One region of the Pseudomonas bambusae genome, then DNA from elsewhere that is predicted to be linked to it. Evidence: predicted binding sites of a transcription regulator. Region 1 holds the regulator's gene; each other region holds the start of a gene.

Region 1 (6,903 bases):
TGGTCACCTTCCTGTTCCGCCGAGAGCACCACGCGACCGCCACGGGCCTTGCCCGATGCTTCGCGCTCTTCCGGCGATTCGATACCGTGGTCAACCGCGTTGCGCACCAAGTGGACCAGCGGGTCGGCCAAGGCCTCGACCAGGTTCTTGTCCAGGTCGGTTTCTTCACCCACCAGTTCAAGGTTGATTTCTTTCTTGAGCTGACGGGCCAGATCGCGAACCAGTCGCGGGAAGCGACCGAAGACTTTCTTGATCGGCTGCATCCGCGTCTTCATGACGGCGGTTTGCAGGTCAGCGGTGACCACGTCCAGGTTGGACACGGCCTTGGACATGGCTTCATCGCCGCTGTTGAGGCCCAGGCGCACCAGACGGTTACGCACCAGCACCAACTCGCCGACCATGTTCATGATTTCGTCCAGCCGCGCGGTGTCGACGCGCACGGTGGTTTCGGCTTCGGTCGGGGCCTTGTCGGCGGCTGCCGGTGCAGGTGCCCGGGCCGGTGCCGGTGCTGTCGGGGCCGGTGATGCCGCTGCAGGGGCTGGCGCAGCGGCCGCTTTTGCAGGCGCAGGTGCCGCAGCCGGAGCAGGCGCGGCCGCCGGTTTGGCTGGCTCGGCTTTGGGGGCCTCGGCCTTGGCCGGTTCGGCTTTTTTCACGGGTGCCGTGGCAACGGGCGCGCTCGCGGCAACATCCGCCGAGAAGGTGCCCTTGCCATGCAATTGGTCGAGCAGCGCTTCGAATTCGTGATCGGTGATTTCATCCGACGCCGGGGCGCCGGACTCGGCAGCGGCAGGCGCGGCCGCCACTGGAGCAGGGGCAACGGCTGTCGCTGTGTCGGCGGAAAACGAGCCTTTGCCGTGCAGTTGATCAAGCAACGCTTCGAATTCGTCGTCGGTGATTTCATCGCCGGCAGGCGCGGCAGCCGGCGCAGCAGACGCAGCCGATGCGGCAGCAGGTGCCACGGCATCGACCGCGAACTGGCCTTTGCCATGCAGTTGATCCAGCAGGGATTCAAACTCGGCGTCGGTGATTTCGTCGCTGGCGGCTTCCGTTGCAGGCGCAGCGGGTGCAGGTGCCGGTGGCGCAGACACGGCTGCGCTCGCCGCTTCCGCCTTCACGGCATTCAGCGAGTCCAGCAGTTGTTCGAATTCGTGATCGGTGATGTCTTCGGAAGGCGCTTCGGCCACCTCTTCAACCACCGGCGCAGGGGCAGCGGCGATTTCGTCGGCAGACGCAGGCTCGGCCAGACGCGACAGCGCGGCGAGCAGCTCTGGCGTGGCCGGGGTCACGTCCGAACGCTCACGGACCTGGCCGAACATGCTGTTGACGGTGTCCAGTGCTTCGAGCACGACATCCATGAGTTCCGCGTCGACCCGGCGCTCACCTTTGCGCAGGATGTCGAACACGTTTTCGGCGATGTGGCAGCATTCGACCAGCTCATTGAGCTGGAGGAAGCCTGCGCCCCCTTTTACAGTGTGAAAACCGCGAAAAATTGCATTGAGCAGGTCCGCATCGTCCGGTCGGCTTTCCAGCTCGACCAACTGTTCGGACAACTGCTCCAGAATCTCGCCGGCCTCTACCAGAAAATCCTGAAGGATCTCTTCATCGGCGCCGAAGCTCATTGGGGGTGCTCCTAAAATTAACCGTCAACCGATCCAGGAGCTGCGTCGATGGCCTGCGCGCATTGCCTTCGTCGAGACATTGGCGCGCAAGCCCACAGCCACTTTCACATAGAACCCTGGCTCTGGATTTCAGAAGCCGAGGCTGGATAGCAGATCGTCTACATCATCCTGACCGGATACGACGTCTTCACGTTTATCGGCATGAATCTGCGGACCTTCACCCTTGGAATGAAGTTTTTCCTGTTCTTTTTGCTTACGGAACTCTTCCTGGTCGTGTTCGATCCCGGCGAAGCGATCGACCTGACTGGCCATCAGCACCAACTTGAGCAAATTACTCTCGACTTCGGTCACCAGTGTGGTCACACGCTTGATCACCTGACCGGTCAGGTCCTGATAGTCCTGAGCCAGCAGAATGTCGTTCAGGTGGCTGGCGACCTCGTGGGTCTCCTTCTCGCTGCGGGTCAGAAAACCTTCGACGCGGCGGGCCAGATCACGAAACTCTTCAGCACCGATTTCGCGGCGCATGAAGCGGCCCCAATCGACGCTCAACGCCTTGGCGTCGGCGCTCAGGCCGTTCATCAGCGGTGTGCTCTGCTCCACCAGGTCCATCGTGCGGTTGGCCGCGCCTTCAGTGAGGCGGACAACGTACGACAGACGTTCGGTGGCATCCGTGATCTGCGACACTTCCTCGGCTTGCGGCATGTGCGGGTCAATCTGGAAATTGACGATTGCACTGTGCAGCTCGCGCGTCAGCTTGCCCACTTCCTGATACAGGCCGCGGTCCCGGGTCTGATTAAGCTCATGGATAAGTTGCACGGCGTCGCCGAACTTGCCTTTTTCGAGGCTGGCGACCAGTTCTTGTGCGTGTTTCTTCAGGGTCGACTCGAAGTCACCCATTGTCGAATCTTTGGAATCCATAGCGCCCTCACAGCGGACATCAGGAATTGACGCGCTCGAATATCTTCTCGATTTTTTCTTTGAGCACCTGAGCCGTGAAAGGCTTGACCACGTAACCGTTCACGCCCGCCTGAGCGGCTTCGATGATCTGCTCGCGCTTGGCTTCGGCGGTCACCATCAACACAGGCAGGTGACGCAGACGTTCGTCGGCACGCACCTGACGCAGCAGGTCGATGCCGGACATGCCAGGCATGTTCCAGTCGGTCACCAGAAAGTCAAAAGCACCGCTCTGCAGCATCGGCAATGCGGTGGTACCGTCATCTGCTTCGGCCGTGTTGGTGAACCCAAGGTCACGCAACAGGTTTTTTATGATCCGCCGCATCGTTGAAAAGTCATCAACGATGAGGATTTTCATGTTCTTGTCCAATTCGACCTCCAAGCAGTCTTTAACGCGCCCAGTGCCTGGACGCGCGTTCAATCAATACCGGCAACATCGCTCCACCGGTCACACGAAAACGAGGGGGCCTTTCGAAGAAACACGTGATGAGCGCCACGGAAAAAGTCCGAAGACCTGATCCCAGCGGCTCCTGCCTTGTCCCTTTTGCTTCCCACACAACGCCTTGCACAGCCGGCCTTACCACCCAAAACGCAGGCATCTTTGTGAAAAGACGGGCCCGCGTCAATGCGTCAACGCGCGCGCCATTCTCCCAACCGGCCCCGCAGACGTGCGGCGCACTGGCTATGCAGCTGGCTGACACGGGATTCGCTGACCCCCAAGACCTCCCCGATCTCTTTGAGGTTCAGCTCTTCGTCGTAGTACAACGCCAGCACCAGGCGCTCACGCTCGGGCAGGTTGGCGATGGCGTCCGCCAGCGCGCTCTGGAAACGTTCATCTTCCAGATCCCGCGACGGTTCGAGCGACTGGCTCGCGCCGTCCTCGTGCAACCCTTCATGCTCGCCGTCCTGCAACAGGTCGTCGAAGCTGAACAAGCGGCTGCCCAAGGTATCGTTCAGAATCCCGTAGTAATCGTCGAGACTCAATTGAAGTTCGGCCGCAACCTCGTGATCTTTAGCGTCGCGACCGGTTTTCGCTTCAATTGCACGAATCGCGTCACTGACCATGCGCGTATTGCGGTGGACCGAGCGTGGCGCCCAGTCCCCCTTGCGCACTTCATCGAGCATCGCGCCGCGAATACGAATGCCGGCGTACGTCTCGAAACTCGCACCCTTGGTGGAATCGTATTTGGTCGACACTTCGAGCAGGCCGATCATGCCGGCCTGGATCAGATCCTCGACCTGCACGCTGGCCGGCAGACGCGCCAGCAAGTGGTAGGCGATGCGCTTGACCAAAGGGGCATAGCGCTCGATCAGCTCATACTGAGAATCTTTGGACGATTTGCTGTACATGCGATAGCCACTTGCAGTCATGACACAGGCCCTGCACTGGTCTGATGAACCAGGCGCTCAACGAAAAATTCAAGGTGGCCTCGCGGGTTCGCCGGCAATGGCCAGGTATCGACCTTCTGCGCGATGGCCTTGAACGCCAGCGCGCATTTGGAACGTGGAAACGCTTCGTACACCGCACGCTGCTTCTGCACGGCCTTGCGCACGCATTCGTCGTACGGCACGGCGCCGACGTATTGCAGGGCCACGTCGAGGAAGCGGTCGGTGACCTTGGTCAGCTTGGCGAACAGGTTGCGGCCTTCCTGAGGGCTCTGCGCCATGTTAGCCAGCACGCGGAAACGGTTCATGCCGTAGTCGCGGTTCAGCAGTTTGATCAGCGCGTAGGCGTCGGTGATCGAGGTCGGTTCATCGCAGACCACCAACAGCACTTCCTGCGCGGCGCGCACGAAGCTGACCACCGATTCGCCGATCCCGGCAGCGGTGTCGATCACCAGCACGTCCAGGTTGTCGCCGATGTCGCTGAACGCCTGAATCAGACCCGCGTGTTGCGCAGGGCTCAGGTGAACCATGGTCTGGGTGCCCGACGCCGCAGGCACGATGCGCACACCGCCCGGGCCCTGCAACAGAACATCGCGCAGCTCGCAGCGTCCTTCAATGACGTCCGCCAAGGTGCGTTTAGGGGTCAGTCCCAACAATACGTCAACGTTGGCGAGACCCAGATCGGCGTCCAGCAACATGACGCGACGTCCCAGCTCAGCCAGGGCCAGCGAGAGGTTCACTGACACGTTGGTCTTGCCGACGCCACCTTTGCCACCGGTCACCGCGATAACCTGTACGGGATGCATGCTGCCCATGTTAATTTTTTACCTTGTCTTGCTTAGACCAAAGCCACATTTCGGGCTGCACGTTCACTGCGTGAACAATGCTTGGCAGACCATCGATGCAGGTATATTCCACTGTCATTTTCCTTACCTAGCCCGCGCGCTTGCCGGGGCTGTGATAAAGATCCGCAAACATATCCGCCATCGCTTCCTCGCTAGGCTCCTCCTGCATCTGAACGCTGACAGCCCTGCTGACCAACTGATGCCGACGTGGCAGATGCAGATCATCCGGAATGCGCGGGCCATCGGTGAGATAGGCCACGGGCAATTCATGTGTCACCGCCAGGCTCAGCACTTCGCCGAGGCTGGCGGTTTCGTCGAGCTTGGTCAGGATGCACCCGGCCAAACCGCAACGCTTATAACTGTGGTACGCCGCCGTCAGCACCTGCTTCTGGCTGGTGGTGGCGAGCACCAGGTAATTGCGCGCCTTGATCCCGCGACCGGCCAGACTCTCCAGTTGCAGGCGCAGGGCCGGATCACTGGCTTGCAGGCCGGCGGTGTCAATCAACACCACACGCTTGCGCAGCAACGGCTCCAGCGCCTGAGCCAGCGATTGACCGGGGTCAACGTGGGTCACCGGCACATTCAGGATGCGGCCCAGCGTCTTGAGCTGTTCCTGCGCCCCGATGCGGAAGCTGTCCATGCTCACCAGCGCGATGTTTTGTGCGCCGTACTTCAACACGTAACGCGCCGCCAGCTTGGCCAGCGTTGTGGTCTTGCCCATGCCTGCCGGGCCGACCATCGCAATCACACCGCCCTCTTCCAGCGGCTCGACATCCGGGGTGACGATCATGCGCGCCAGGTGCGCCAGCAACATGCGCCAGGCGTGGGGCTGATCGTCGGTGTCCGGCACCATCGCCAGCAGGTCACGGGACAGAGGCCCCGACAGACCGACGCGTTGCAGACGGCGCCACAGGTTCGCCTGTTGCGGGCGGCTGCCTTGCAGTTGGTTCCAGGCCAGCGAACCCAGCTGGACTTCCAGCAGTTCACGCAGGCCATTCAATTCAGAGCGCATCGAGTCGTACGCACGCTGGCTGATGCCCGGCTCGACCGATTGACGCTCGGCGCGTTCAGCACGATCAGCCGCAATGGCCGCGTGGATCGACGGGCGAAAGGGTTCGTCCAGCGTCGGTTCGATCTGTTTGCTGTCGTCCATGGCCACGCCGGTGAACAGCTGGCGATTGGCGACGGTGTCCAGTTCGCTGCGATGGGTCAGCTCGGCCTGAGCGGTTACGATGCGCGATTGGGTCTTGCGCAGTTCGTCTTCCAGCTCGATGTTCGGCACGCGCGGGGCCAGCGCAGACAATTTGTAGTCCAGTGCGGCAGTCAGTTCCACACCGCCCGCGATCCGCCGATTCCCGATGATGGCGGCTTCAGCGCCCAGCTCATCGCGAACCAGTTTCATGGCTTGTCGCATATCGGCGGCGAAAAAACGCTTAACTTGCATGACTCACTACCTCAGCCGTTCGGCCCGACAGTCGCTACGATGGTGACTTGCTTATTGTCAGGAATTTCCTGATACGCCAAAACATGCATGTTCGGGACGGCCAGGCGTCCAAAGCGGGACAACATGGCGCGAACCGGACCTGCGACCAACAAAATAACCGGCTGACCCTGCATCTCCTGACGCTGCGCCGCTTCGATCAACGAGCGCTGAAGTTTCTCAGCCATGCTCGGTTCGAGGAGAACGCCTTCTTCCTGACCCTGTCCTGCCTTCTGCAGACTATTGAGCAATATCTGTTCCAACCTTGGCTCAAGCGTGATAACAGGCAGCTCCGGCTCAATGCCGACAATGCTTTGCACGATGGCGCGGGACAATCCGACCCGTACGGCCGCCACCAATGCGGCGGTATCTTGACTCCGCGCAGCGTTGTTGGCGATGGCCTCGGCAATGCTGCGAATATCGCGTACCGGGACCTGTTCCGCCAGCAGCGCTTGCAACACCTTGAGCAGCGCCGACAACGACAGCACGCCAGGTACCAACTCTTCAGCCAGTTTGGGCGAGCTTTTAGCCAGCAACGTCATCAGTTGCTGAACTTCCTCGTGCCCGATCAGCTCATGAGAGTGTTTGTAGAGAATCTGGTTCAAGTGGGTTGCCACTA
Region 2 (6,903 bases), 790 kb from region 1:
TCGACGAACGACAGGCACGCCACCAGCGCGCCACGCACGTTCGCCACGCCGAGCAAGGCCCGGGAGCGTTGGTGCGGCAGCGAGTGAATCGTTTGCACTGGCGACACTTCGACCAGACAGCGGGTCGGGAAGCCGAGCCATTCTTCGCCCAGACGGAAGACCACCAGTGAGCGGGTCTGGATATCGCTGGCCAGCTCTTCGCTGTGAATCGACACACGCTCCTCTTGCGCCAGCGCGTAGCGGTCCAGCAAACGGGTCGCCGCCGCCGAATACACCGAGCAGTTGCGGCAATGGATGTGTTCCACCAGGAGTGGGCACGAGCGATCGCCGTGGATGCCGATCCGGTTCCAGCAATCGTCGATGGCTTGGGCATCGTTGCTGACCAGTTCACTGTGTACGCCGGTCATCGATTACGTCCTTCTTTATTCACACCACGGGCTGCGCGTTCTTGCAGACGGCGGGCACCGGCGCTGTCGCCCTGGGCCGCGAGAATGGCCGCCAATTGGGCGAGTGCTTCGGGGTGCTGCGGCTCCAGGTACAACGCCTTGCGATAAAAACCCTGGGCGCCAATCACGTCGCCGCCCACTTCGCTCAGCAGACCGAGCCAATAGAACACCGGGGCCACCGGTTCATAACGTTTGAGGTACTGCTCGCACGCGAGTTTGGCGTCGGCGCTTTTGCCTTCGTTGGCGAGCTTCTTGATGCTGTCGAGCAAGGCTGCGGCCTCCCCCGTCGCAGGCGATGCGGGAGCGGCGCTGCGCGTTGCAGGCTGAGAAGTCGGGAGAAATCGCACTCCGCCGGGAATTCGTGCAGGCGGTACAGGTGCAGGCTTTTTGCTGGCTGGCGGCGGCTCGACCGGTAATGGCGCCGCGGCGGGCGGTGCCGCGATCACCGTCAGCGACTCGGCGTCCGCCTCGCCTTGATGCCGGAACGCGAACGACTGCGCAATGCCGATGGAGGTCATGCCCATCCGCCCCAAGAGACTGCCCTCCGCAGGGCCGATGAACAGCACGCCGTCGTTGTGGGTCATGCGCTTGAGCACTTCGAACCCACGGCGCTGGGTATCGACGTCGAAATAGATCAGCAGGTTGCGGCAGAACACAAAGTCATAGGCCGACTGCGCCACCGGCAGGGTCGGGTCCAGCATGTTCCCGGCCTGAAAGCTGACGCGCTCGCGCACCTGGTCTTCGACGCGATAGCCGTCTTCGACCGGGATGAAATAACGCTCGCGAAAGCTCAACTGGTCGCCGCGAAACGAGTTCTTGCCGTAGACGCCACGGCGGGCTCGCTGCAAGGACAGCGGGCTGATGTCCACCGCTTCGATCTTGAACTGTTGCGCCTGCAGCCCGGCATCGAACAACGCCATGGCAATCGAATACGGCTCTTCGCCGGTGGAGCATGGCAGGCTGAGAATGCGCAGCGGGCGAGCACCGTTGAGATGCGCCAGACGCGCCGTCGCCAGTTTGCCAAGGGTGGCGAAGGATTCGGGATAACGAAAAAACCAGGTCTCGGGCACGATGACCGCTTCGATCAATGCCTGCTGTTCTTCCGCCGAACGTTGCAACAACTGCCAGTAGTCAGCGTGGTCGATGGCTTTGACGACCATGCGCCGCTGACGCAACGCGCGTTCGATGATCGCTTCGCCCACCGACGCCACGTCGAGGCCGATACGGTCCTTGAGAAAGGCGAAGAAACGCGCGTCGTCAGTCATGGCGTGGCCTCGAAGGGTTCGAGGCTCAAGGGTTGTGCCGGGAATAGCAGCGCACGGACCGAGTCGTCCAGCAGGTCCTGCACGCGAATCCATTGCAGCAAGCCCAACGCGTCTTCCCGCACCGGGCCGAGGTACGGCGCCTGACGGTTGTCCAGACCGTATTCCTTGAACTCGTCAGCGGCGCAACGCAGGGTGTCGGTGGCTTGTTCGAGAATCAGCCCCAGCCATTGCGGGTTGCGCTCGGCATCAGGCCGGTAATGCACCAGCACCAGACGCGTGCTGGTGCGCGAGGGGGCCGGTTCGCCGAATGTCAGCGCGCTCATGTCGATGACCGGCACCACCACGCCTCGGTGTGCGAACACACCGGCCACCCAATGCGGCGTCTGCGCGATGGGTTTGAGGATCAGCCGAGGCAGCACCTCCGCGACTTCGGTCGCTTCCAGCGCATAGCGCTCCGTCCCGATGCGAAACAGCAGGAACAGCTTGTTCTTCGTCACCACCCCGGCGCTGCGTTTGGCTGAATGCTCGATCATGGTCGGGTCTCAGACCTTGAAACGCGAAACGCCGCTGCGCAGCCCTACCGCCACCTGGCTCAACTCGTCGATGGCAAAGCTGGCCTGGCGCAGGGATTCCACGGTCTGACTGCTGGCATCGCCCAGTTGCACCAGCGCCTGATTGATCTGCTCGGCGCCGGTGGCCTGGGCCTGCATGCCCTCGTTGACCATCAACACCCGCGGCGCCAGCGCCTGAACCTGGTGGATGATCTGCGAAAGCTGCTCGCCAACCTGAGTCACTTCGAACATGCCGCGACGCACTTCTTCCGAGAACTTGTCCATGCCCATCACGCCCGCCGACACCGCCGACTGGATCTCCCGGACCATCTGTTCGATGTCGTAGGTGGCCACAGCGGTCTGGTCTGCAAGGCGTCGCACTTCAGTGGCGACCACGGCAAAACCACGGCCATATTCGCCCGCTTTTTCGGCCTCGATGGCAGCGTTCAGCGACAGCAGGTTGGTCTGGTCGGCGACCTTGACGATGGTCACGACCACTTGGTTGATGTTGCCAGCCTTCTCGTTGAGGATCGCCAGCTTGGAGTTCACCAGATCCGCTGCGCCCATCACCGAATGCATGGTTTCTTCCATGCGCGCCAGGCCTTGCTGGCCGGAACCGGCGAGAATGGACGCCTGATCCGCAGCAGACGTGACTTCGGTCATGGTGCGCACCAGGTCGCGAGACGTCGCCGCAATTTCACGAGACGTCGCACCGATTTCAGTCGTAGTGGCGGCGGTCTCGGTGGCGGTGGCCTGTTGCTGTTTGGAAGTGGCCGCGATCTCGGTCACCGAGGTCGTGACTTGCACGGACGAACGTTGCGCTTGGGACACCAGTGCCGCCAACTCGGTGACCATGTCGTTGAACCCGGTCTGCACCGAGCCGAATTCGTCGTTGCGGTCGAGGGTCAGGCGGCTGCTCAGGTCGCCCGTGCGCATGGTTTCGAGAATCCGCACGATGCGGTTCATCGGCGCCAGAATCGTGCGCATCAGCAACAGGCCGCACGCGGCGGCCGCCAGAACGGCAACGATCAGCGAGATGCCCATGCTGATCTTCGCGGTCAGCACGGCAGAAGAAATGTTCGCGGTCGCCTGATCGGCCACGGCCTTGTTGGCCACGATCAGATCGTTGAGCTGTTTGCGACCCTGCAGCCAGACCGGGTTGACTTGGCCGTAGAACACCGTGCGCGCAGTGGCGTAATCGCCCGCTTGATAGGTTTTGATCACTTCGCTCAACAGCCGGCCATACACCTCACGCTGCTTTTCGAAGGCGTTGAAATTGGCACGATCGGTGTCGTCGTAGATGGTCTTCTTGTAACTGTCCATCTGGTTTTGCAGACGGGTGTCGAAATCGATGTACTGATCCTGTTCAGAACGGGTCAGCTCGCGCGCTTTACCCTCGCCGATCAACTCCAGGGTGCGGATGTAGCTCTCGCCCCAGGCACTGCGCACCAGGGTGCTGAAGTAGACGCCCGGCAACGCGTCATCGGCGACCGCTTCTTCGCTGTGCTGGATCGACAGCAGTCGGGTGTACGACACGACAACCATCAACAGCATGATGGCGATGATTACAGCGAAGCTCGCCAAGATACGTTGGCGCAACGTCCAATTCTTCACAGTCAGCCCTCAAGAGTTCAACACCGACAACGCCGGGTTCAAGAAGCGGACCGACAGACGGCCCAACGCGAGCCGAGTATAGCCCAGTGCCTTACGAATTAGCCCGGCTGTTTCCGACATAGATAAAGCGATAACGCACAGATATATCGGAAATATCTGACAGCTTATCGGCGGGAGGGGGGAATGCTTGATGGGACGGGCGAGGCCCAACTTTGTACCTCGTCTCTCCTGTAGGAGCGAATTCATTCGCGAAGCGGTTTTCCGGGCGATGCATCTCTATCGCCTGCACCGCCGTCTCGCGAATGAATTCGCTCCTACAGGGACGGCGGTGTTGTTCAGGGGGGATTGTGAGGGTTATTGCTGCGCTTGGCGCACTTGGCTCTCCAGCTCGGCCTTGAGCCCCGGCGCCAGTTTCAGTTGTTTCGCCAGCTCATCGAGATACGCGCGTTCCATGAAGTGCTCTTCGTCAACCATCATCACGCTTGCGAGGTACATCTCGGCGGCGATTTCAGGCGTGTGGGCGGAGCGGGCGACGTCGGCGGGGTCGAGGGGTTTGTTCAGTTCGGCATGCAGCCAATGCTGCAATTCCTGGTCGCCGGTCAGACGGGTGAATTCGCCTTCGATCAATTGCCGCTCGTTGTCATCGACGTGCCCATCAGCCTTGGCCGCAGCGACCAGCGCGCGCAAGACAGCTTCGCTGTGCTGCTCGACCTGGGCGGGGGGCACACGGTCCACCGTCTGCGGCTGACTCGGTCCCGCGCCCGGCTGGTTCGCCTGCCAGTTGCCATACGCCTTGTAGGCCAGCACACCCAATGCGGCCAGGCCGCCGTAGGTCAGCGCCTTGCCGCCCATCTTGCGGGCGCTTTTATTGCCCAGCAGCAGGCCCATTGCCCCGGCTGCCAACGCCCCGCCTCCGGCCCCTGACAGGAACCCGCTCAGGTTGCCGCCGCCGACTTTGCCCAGTAAATCGTTAAGCCCGCCTTGAGCGCCTTTGCCCTGACCGGGGTTGGCCGCGCTACCAGCCTTGTTCTGCAACAGGTCCTGACCGGATTTCAACAGCTGATCGAGCAAGCCACGGGTGTTCATAACAGACCTCCTGATTCGGGATAGACGATTCGACTCGCAGGGTATGTCGAAGTCGCCAAAAGCCGTTTTCAGGTGTGCTTCTGGATGTTGCAGCGTTCGAACGCTACTCTCAAGCGCATCTAAAAAAACGATACACATGCCTGACATTGCAAAAAACACAGGGGCCGGTTTCGCATGATGACGCTTCGTCAGATCCGCCATTTCATCGCTGTGGCCGAAACCGGCTCGATTTCAGCCGCCGCTCAGGCGGTTTTCATTTCCCAATCGACCCTGACGCTCGCCATCCAGCAACTGGAGGAAGACATCGGCGTCAGCCTGTTCAGTCGGCACGCCAAGGGCATGACGCTGACCCACCAAGGGCATCAGTTCTTGCGCCAGGCGCACTTGATCCTCGCGACGGTGGAAAACGCCAAACGCAGCCTGCAACAAGGCGCGGATCAGGTGGCCGGGCAACTGGTGGTCGGCGTGACGAGCCTGGTGGCGGGCTATTACCTCGCCGACCTGCTGACCCGCTTTCAGCGCGCTTACCCCAACGTCGACATTCGGGTGATGGAGGATGAACGGCCTTACATTGAGCATCTGCTGGTCAGCGGCGAGATCGACGTGGGGGTACTGATTCTCTCCAACCTCGAAGACCGGCATGCGTTGCAAACCGAAGTGCTGACCCACTCGCCCCACCGCCTGTGGCTGCCCGCCCAGCACCCGTTGCTGGACCACGACAACATTCATCTGGCCGACGTGGCGTGCGAGCCGCTGATTCAGTTGAACGTCGACGAAATGGGGGTGAACGCCCAGCGCATCTGGTCCCGCGCCGGTTTGCAGCCCAAGGTGACGTTGCGCACCGCCTCGACAGAAGCGGTGCGCAGTCTGGTGGCGGCGGGACTGGGTGTCTCGATACAGCCGGACATGACCTATCGACCGTGGTCGTTGGAAGGCGACATCATCGAAGCCCGGCCAATCGCTGACCTGACCCAGACGCTGGACATCGGCCTGGCGTGGCGTCGGGGTACGGCGCGGCCTTCACTGGTCGATCCATTCCTGAGCGTGGCGCGGGAACAGCCGCATCCAGGACGCAGGCCATCGATTTAATCGAACGCTGCTTTCAGAATTTAGAATTTGTCGCCCGCTGGATGTGGCACTAGGCTCAGAAGCTTGGGCGGAAGCTGTTTCTGGATACGACATTCAACGACCTCGGTGTCGCCATGATGACGCTATCGCGAGCAAGCTCACTCCTACAGTGAGAACGGGTACTTCTGTAGGAGTGAGCTTGCTCGCGATAGCCCTATCAGCGACGCCATCCAGTCGTCCTGTATATAAGAATCGACAAGGAAGCTTCGAACGATGGCTGGCGACGTGACCTCACATTTTGCAACCGCGCTGCTGATCGACGGCGAACAGGTCACGGGGCAGGGTTTTGTCGAGCCGATCCTCAACCCTGCCACCGGTGAAGTGCTGACCCGCATTGCCGAGGCCAGCACCGATCAGGTCGAGACGGCGATTCTGGCCGCCCACCGCGCTTTCAATGAATGGTCGCGCACCACGCCGCAACAGCGCTCGAACATCCTCCTGAGCATCGCCGATGCCATCGAAAAGGACGCCGACCACCTCGCCCGCCTGGAAGCCCTCAACTGCGGCAAGCCGTTGCATTTGGCGCGACAGGATGACCTGACCGCCACTGTCGACGTGTTCCGTTTCTTCGCCGGGGCCGTGCGTTGCCAGACCGGGCAGCTCTCCGGCGAATACGTGCCGGGTTACACGAGCATGGTGCGGCGCGACCCGATTGGCGTCGTCGCCTCCATCGCGCCGTGGAATTACCCGATCATGATGGCCGCGTGGAAAATCGCCCCCGCCCTCGCCGCCGGCAACACCCTCGTTTTCAAACCCTCCGAACACACACCGCTCTCGGTCCTCGCGCTCGCACCGGTGTTCGCCGAGCTGCTG
Region 3 (6,903 bases), 2.6 Mb from region 1:
GAATAAATTCGCTCCCACAGGTTCGCCACCAGACACAGAATCGTCGTGACGTTTTGAATACGTCAAAGGAGCAGATCGCGCAGACCGAGCAGCACCAGAAAATGCAGGGGATAAATCAGATACGCCCACCTGCGCATCGGCCAGACGCCAAACCTCGGCCGCCACCGCAACAGCGCCAGCCCCAGAAACGGCCCCAGCAGACACGCGATCAACGCCCCAATCGAAATCGGATCACCCCACATCATTCCGTCGATGATCTTCGGCCATTCATTGCTTAAAAGGCACACTGTCCCCGGAACCACCGCCAGCCAAAGTGGCCCGCGCAACACCAATAGAAAGGCCGTCGGCAGCAACACTCCGTAAGCACCGAACATGAGTTGCTGGCCAAACGCGACACCCAGACCGAGTGCGACAACACCCACAATGCGTGGCATCCATGAGCGAGCAACCGCGCCCTGCGCCACCAGCAGCCCCAGCACCAAGGTCGGCAGGACGTTCAGCGTAGTGACCTCATCCGCCATGTACAGCCGATAGGGAAGCTCGGCGACCACGGAAAACACCACCAGCCACGTCAGATATTTCCAGTCCGGACGAGGCGTCACCCCGCGCAAAAGGCTGCGTCCGACATTCGCCGCAATCGCCAGACAGAACCACGCAAACGCCAATCGTCCCGGCACGTACAGCCCATCGACATGCCAGCCGACATAACGCAAGTGATCGAGCACCATGCTCAGCATCGCCAGCCACTTGAGCAGGTCCAAGGCCCGGTCGCGCTCGGGGCGCACCGCTGAAATCGTCTCGATCATCGGACCTCACATGTTTGCTGAATTTTCTGACGCAAGAATGCATGACCTCTGCATTGAAATCTGGTTACAGTCGCAACCTTCGATTACAGGGAACCGGCCATGTCAGACCAAAGCCAGCAGTTTGCCAGCGACAACTATTCGGGAATCTGCCCGGAAGCGTGGGCGGCCATGGAGCAAGCCAACTATGGCCACCAGCGTGCCTACGGCGACGATCAGTGGACAGCACGCGCGGCCGATCAATTCCGCCAGCTGTTCGAAACCGACTGCGAAGTGTTCTTCGCCTTCAACGGCACGGCAGCCAACTCATTGGCGCTGTCGTCGTTGTGCCAGAGCTATCACAGCGTCATCTGCTCCGAGACCGCCCACGTCGAAACCGACGAGTGTGGCGCGCCGGAGTTCTTTTCCAACGGCTCGAAGCTGCTCACCGCCCGCAGCGAGAACGGCAAGCTGACGCCCACGTCGATTCGTGAAGTCGCGCTCAAGCGCGCCGACATCCACTATCCGAAACCGCGTGTCGTGACGCTGACTCAGGCAACCGAAGTCGGCAGCGTCTACCTGCCCGAAGAGCTGAAAGCCATCAGCGACACCTGCAAGGAACTCGGCCTGAACCTGCACATGGACGGCGCCCGTTTCGCCAACGCCTGCGCATTTCTGGGCTGCTCACCCGCTGAGCTGACCTGGAAAGCAGGCATCGACGTGCTGTGCTTCGGCGGCACCAAGAACGGCATGGCAGTGGGTGAGGCGATTCTGTTCTTCAACCACCAGCTGGCCGAAGACTTCGACTATCGCTGCAAGCAGGCAGGGCAACTGGCGTCGAAAATGCGTTTTCTGTCGGCCCCCTGGGTGGGCCTGCTGGAAAACGATGCGTGGCTCAAACACGCTCGCCACGCCAACGCCTGCGCGCAATTGCTGGCCGACCTGGTCAAGGACATTCCGGGCGTTGAGCTGATGTTCCCGGTGCAGGCCAACGGCGTATTCTTGCAACTGTCGGAGGCAGCCATCGCCGCACTGACCGCCAAGGGCTGGCGGTTCTACACCTTCATCGGCAGCGGCGGCGCGCGCTTCATGTGCTCGTGGGACACCGAAGAAGCCCGCGTGCGGGAGCTGGCGGCGGATATCCGTCTGGTGATGGGGGCCTGATCCGAGAAACGGCGCCGTATAGCCGTATAACTGTGGGAGCGAATTCATTCGCGATAAAGGGTACAGCCGACATCAATGTGTCGGATGTACCTACCAATCGCGAATGAATTCGCTCCCACAAGGAATCACTGCAATCAGACCGATCAATCCCTGCAGAAGCATTCACCCCTGCGCAATCACCTTCTCAATCACCTCGACCGTCGCACTGACCTTGTCTTCATAGCGGCTCAGCGCTTCGGCGTGCTGCTCTTTGAGTTCGATCTGCTTCGAACACAGGTTCAGCGCCGCCAGCACCAACAGACGATCACCGATCAAAGTCGGATAACTACGTTTGGTTTCAGACAACGCCGATTTCAGCATGACCACGGCATCCATCAAGGTCTGTTCCTGACCTTCAGGCGCCTTGATCGTGTAATCGTTGCCAAGAATGGAAATGACCTTGGTGGTGTCGCGGTCGAGAATCATGCGCCGACCGCACTTGCGCTGGTGGCGCGATCAACCAACGCCTGAATACGGGCGGCCGTGGCGCCCTGCTTTTCTTCCTGCTCCAGCAGGCTCAACTGCAAACTGTCGTTGTCATCCTTGGCTTGTTTCAATTCTTCGGCGAGCTGAACGTTCGTGTTCTGCAGCGTCTGATTCTGCTGAACGAGGTCACCGACGAGTTTTTCCAACTGGCTTAGAGATGCTTCCAACATTTTGATTTCTCAGGCAAATTTCAAAGGGCGCGTACGATAAAGAAAAGTCACTTCAGCTACCAGTGAAATCAGGGCATTCACGCCACAACACCGACACAAAAAGCACAGATACCGCTTCAATTCCGCAAACGCATAACGGACCTGATTGACTGCGTTTTCCCCCTCTTGTTCCTGCTGTTCGTCAGATCGACCTGCCTGCGACAGATGCGCGCACTATGGACCAACCAGTTCAAGTCCTGGCATGCCTGACCGATAAGCAAGTATTCCTTTTCGTACCTCCCTTTTGTTTCGCATGGATCGCGCCCCAATTCAGGAACAGTCATGTCCCTTCGCAATATGAACATCGCGCCCCGTGCTTTTCTCGGCTTCTCCATCATCGGCTTGCTGATGCTGGTGCTTGGCATCTTCGCGCTCGCGCAGATGAGCGAGATCAACGATGCCACCGAAGTCATGGCCACCAACAGCATGCCCAGCATCAAGGCGCTGGATAAGCTGACCGAGGCCAGCGTTCGCCTACGCGTCCTGTCCTATCGTCTGATGCTCAACCGCGAAGCCGACACCCAGCAAAAGACGCTCGACCTGCTGGCGACCCGTAACCGGCAGATCGAAGAAGCACGCGCCGTTTATGTGAAATTGATCTCCGCCCCTGAAGAGCAGGTGACGTACGATCAATACGTGAAACTGCTGGGCGACTATCGCCAGCTCGAAGACCGCATGAAATCGTTGAGCAGCGCTAACAAGCTGGACGAGCTGACGGCTTTGCTTAACAACGACCTGCAAACCAACTCGGACCAGATGAACGTGGTCTTGAGCAAGCTGGTGGAAATCAACACCCAGCAGCTCAACGACACCAACAAAGACGCCTCGAACCAGTATTCGACGGCCTTCACGATGGTGGTCACGCTGTTGATCATTGCCACTCTGCTGACGCTACTGTTCGCCTGGCTGCTGACGAACAGCATCACTCGCCCAATCTCCTCTGCGCTGAAAGCGGCGGAGGAAATCGCCGAGGGTGATCTGACCCGCACCATTCAGGTAGACGGGAATGACGAAGCCGGTCGTCTGCTGGCGGCCATGCTGAAAATGCAATCGAAGCTGCGCGACACACTGCAACGCATTTCTGGTTCCGCGACTCAACTGGCGTCTGCCGCTGAAGAGCTGAACGCCGTCACCGACGAAAGCGCCCGTGGCCTTTCCCAGCAAAACAACGAGATCGAACAGGCCGCGACCGCTGTCAACGAGATGACCAGCGCCGTCGAAGAAGTGGCCCGCAACGCGGTCAGCACCTCCGAAGCATCGAAAAACGCCACCACCTCGGCCAGCGACGGCCGCGATCTGGTGCAGGAAACCGTCAGCGCCATCGAACGCATGAGCGGAGATGTGCAAAGCACCGCCACCCTGATCGGCAACCTCGCCGAGCAATCCCGCGACATCGGCAAGGTCCTGGACGTGATTCGGGGTCTCGCCGACCAGACCAACCTGCTGGCCCTCAACGCCGCCATTGAAGCTGCACGTGCGGGCGAAGCCGGCCGTGGCTTTGCCGTCGTGGCCGACGAAGTGCGCGCCCTCGCCCACCGCACCCAGCAATCGACCAGCGAAATCGAACGCATGATCGGCAGTATTCAGGGCGGGACCGAGGAGGCCGTCAACTCGATGCGCAGCAGCACCGAACGCGCCGAATCGACGTTGAACATTGCCAAAGGCGCAGGCGTTGCGCTGGACACCATTAACGGCGCAGTGGTTGAAATCAACGAACGCAACCTCGTGATCGCCAGCGCCGCCGAGGAACAGGCTCAAGTTGCTCGCGAGGTGGACCGCAACCTGGTCAACATCCGCGATCTGTCGACTCAATCAGCCACCGGCGCCAACCAGACCAGCGCCGCGAGCAACGAGCTGTCGCGTCTGGCCGTGGACCTGAACGGCATGGTCGCCCGCTTCCGCCTGTAACCCGCTGACAGCAATGAAAAAAGGGGAATGCGCCAATGCGTATTCCCCTTTTTTCGTCCCTGATGGTTCGCAAACCTTCGGATCGACAGCAAGCTATTTATTTCAAAATAATGCAAATCCGCTCAAGGCCCCGGATTTACGACCGATAGGCAGTAACCAGACTCGTTTAAAAACGGCCAGGGCGCAGGTCTGCGCCCATTTCTCGGATGATCGGTTATGTCACTGCGCAACATGAACATCGCTCCACGCGCGTTTTTCAGTTTTGCCCTGATAGGCGCCCTGATGTTGTTTCTCGGCATCTTCTCGTTGACGCAGATGAGCAAGATTCGCTCTGAAGGCAACGAAATCGCAAAGAACACCGTGCCGAGCATTCGCAGCCTGGACAAGATGATCGACACCAGCGTGCGCTTACGCGTCCTGTCTTTCCGGCTGCTGGTCAACCGTGACCCGGCCGTTCAACAGAAGACCCTCGATGCCATGACATCCCGCTTCCAGCAAATGGGTATCGCCCAGGCTGTTTATGAAAAGCTGCCGACGACCGCGGACGAAAAAACCAACTATGCCGAATTCAAGCAGCTGCTGATCCAGTACCGTCAGCTCGAAGACCGCATGCGCGCCCTCAGCCAAGACGGAAAAACGGAAGAGCTCGCCCGGCTGTTGAACGTCGACTTGCAGGAAAACTCCGACAAGATGAATGCAGTTCTGTCGAAGCTGGTGGAGATCAACAGCAAAGAGTCTGACGCCGCCAACGCTGCTGCGGGCGAGCAATACAACATGGCGTTCAATATGGTGGTCGGGTTGCTGATCCTTGCGACGGTCCTGACGTTGCTGTTCGCCTGGCTGCTGACCAACAGCATCACTCGCCCGATCGGCGCTGCGCTCAAGGCCGCCGAAGAAATCGCCGAGGGCGACCTGACGTCAACGATTGTCGCGGACGGTTCGGACGAAGCGGGTCGCTTGTTGACGGCCATGCTGAAGATGCAATCAAAACTGCGCGACACGCTGCAACGCATTTCCGGCTCAGCCACTCAACTGGCGTCTGCCGCTGAAGAACTCAATGCCGTGACCGACGAGAGTGCCCGAGGCCTGTCGCAACAGAACAACGAAATCGAACAGGCCGCGACCGCTGTCAACGAGATGACCAGCGCCGTCGAAGAAGTGGCCCGCAACGCAGTCAGCACTTCGGAAGCTTCGAAGAACGCTACGTCTTCGGCCAGCGACGGCCGTGATCTGGTGCAGGAAACCGTCAGCGCCATCGAACGCATGAGCGGAGACGTGCAAAGCACCGCCACCCTGATCGGCAACCTCGCAGATGAATCCCGCGACATCGGCAAGGTGCTGGACGTCATTCGTGGCCTGGCCGACCAGACCAACCTCCTCGCCCTCAACGCGGCCATCGAAGCCGCACGTGCCGGTGAAGCCGGTCGCGGTTTTGCCGTCGTGGCCGACGAAGTGCGCGCCCTCGCCCACCGTACCCAGCAATCGACCAGCGAAATCGAACGCATGATCGGCAGTATTCAGGGTGGCACCGAAAAGGCCGTCAACTCGATGCGCAGCAGCACCGAACGCGCTGAATCGACCCTGAACATCGCCAAAGGCGCAGGCGTTGGGCTGGACACCATTAACGGCGCAGTGGTTGAAATCAACGAACGCAACCTCGTGATCGCCAGCGCCGCCGAGGAACAGGCACAAGTCGCTCGCGAGGTGGACCGCAATCTAGTCAACATCCGCGACCTCTCTGCGCAATCCACCACCGGCGCCAGCCAGACCAGCGCAGCCAGCAACGAACTGTCGCGACTGGCGGTGGATTTGAACGGGATGGTGGCGCGGTTCAGGGTGTAAATGGGTTCCAGATCCAGGAGGGGAATGCTGTTCATCGCGACATTCCTGCCCTCTGAAACTGGAGAAACCACCGTTACAATTTGCTGAAACCTCAACGTTGACCGCGTTCCTGAGGTCCCTATAATCCAGCGCAACACACCCGCCAAGCCTAGGTTGACCTGGTCAGCACGCTCAAATCGCGCGGGTTTTTTTTGCCTGGAGAAAAGTGGCATGAGGCCATTCGATAAACCCGCCCTCAGCGTCGATCAGCAATTGGAACTGCTGAAAAAACGTGGCCTGCGCATCGCGAATGAACACAAGGCAATGTGTCTGCTGGAGGTGGTCACGCTGTTTCGGCTCAGCCCATACATGCGGCCGTTTCAGGAGACACGACCGGACCATGCCTTCAAGCCCGGTTCCGCATTGAAAGACATCGTAGAGGTCTATCGCTTCGACTCTTCATTACGCAGCCTGGTCATGGAGGCAATAGAGAG

The links. The regulator FliA, encoded in region 1, starts transcription of late flagellar genes. The targets are predictions, from matches to a motif close to CTAAAGTTTNNNNNNNNNNNGCCGNTAA.
Region 2: the regulator FliA is predicted to act here: its motif matches at 4,041-4,068, upstream of AAEO81_RS24950 (methyl-accepting chemotaxis protein).
Region 3: the regulator FliA is predicted to act here: its motif matches at 4,710-4,737, upstream of AAEO81_RS02640 (methyl-accepting chemotaxis protein).

What each region holds. Positions count from the first base shown of each region.
Region 1 is NZ_CP151650.1:4,719,076-4,725,978, forward strand. Features, by position in the region: gene AAEO81_RS21525 (chemotaxis protein CheA) at 1-1,619, opposite strand, end outside; gene AAEO81_RS21530 (protein phosphatase CheZ) at 1,749-2,537, opposite strand; gene AAEO81_RS21535 (chemotaxis response regulator CheY) at 2,557-2,931, opposite strand; gene fliA (RNA polymerase sigma factor FliA) at 3,204-3,944, opposite strand; gene fleN (flagellar synthesis regulator FleN) at 3,941-4,774, opposite strand; gene flhF (flagellar biosynthesis protein FlhF) at 4,893-6,248, opposite strand; gene flhA (flagellar biosynthesis protein FlhA) at 6,260-6,903, opposite strand, start outside.
Region 2 is NZ_CP151650.1:5,511,909-5,518,811, forward strand. Features, by position in the region: gene AAEO81_RS24935 (chemotaxis protein CheW) at 1-407, opposite strand, end outside; gene AAEO81_RS24940 (protein-glutamate O-methyltransferase CheR) at 404-1,711, opposite strand; gene AAEO81_RS24945 (chemotaxis protein CheW) at 1,708-2,244, opposite strand; gene AAEO81_RS24950 (methyl-accepting chemotaxis protein) at 2,254-3,876, opposite strand; gene AAEO81_RS24955 (tellurite resistance TerB family protein) at 4,231-4,962, opposite strand; gene AAEO81_RS24960 (LysR family transcriptional regulator) at 5,137-6,051, shown strand; gene AAEO81_RS24965 (gamma-aminobutyraldehyde dehydrogenase) at 6,304-6,903, shown strand, end outside.
Region 3 is NZ_CP151650.1:590,372-597,274, reverse strand. Features, by position in the region: gene AAEO81_RS02665 (TraX family protein) at 63-806, opposite strand; gene AAEO81_RS02660 (low specificity L-threonine aldolase) at 906-1,946, shown strand; gene AAEO81_RS02655 (cell division protein ZapA) at 2,109-2,411, opposite strand; gene AAEO81_RS02650 (hypothetical protein) at 2,408-2,641, opposite strand; gene AAEO81_RS02645 (methyl-accepting chemotaxis protein) at 2,963-4,588, shown strand; gene AAEO81_RS02640 (methyl-accepting chemotaxis protein) at 4,805-6,430, shown strand; gene AAEO81_RS02635 (Abi family protein) at 6,641-6,903, shown strand, end outside.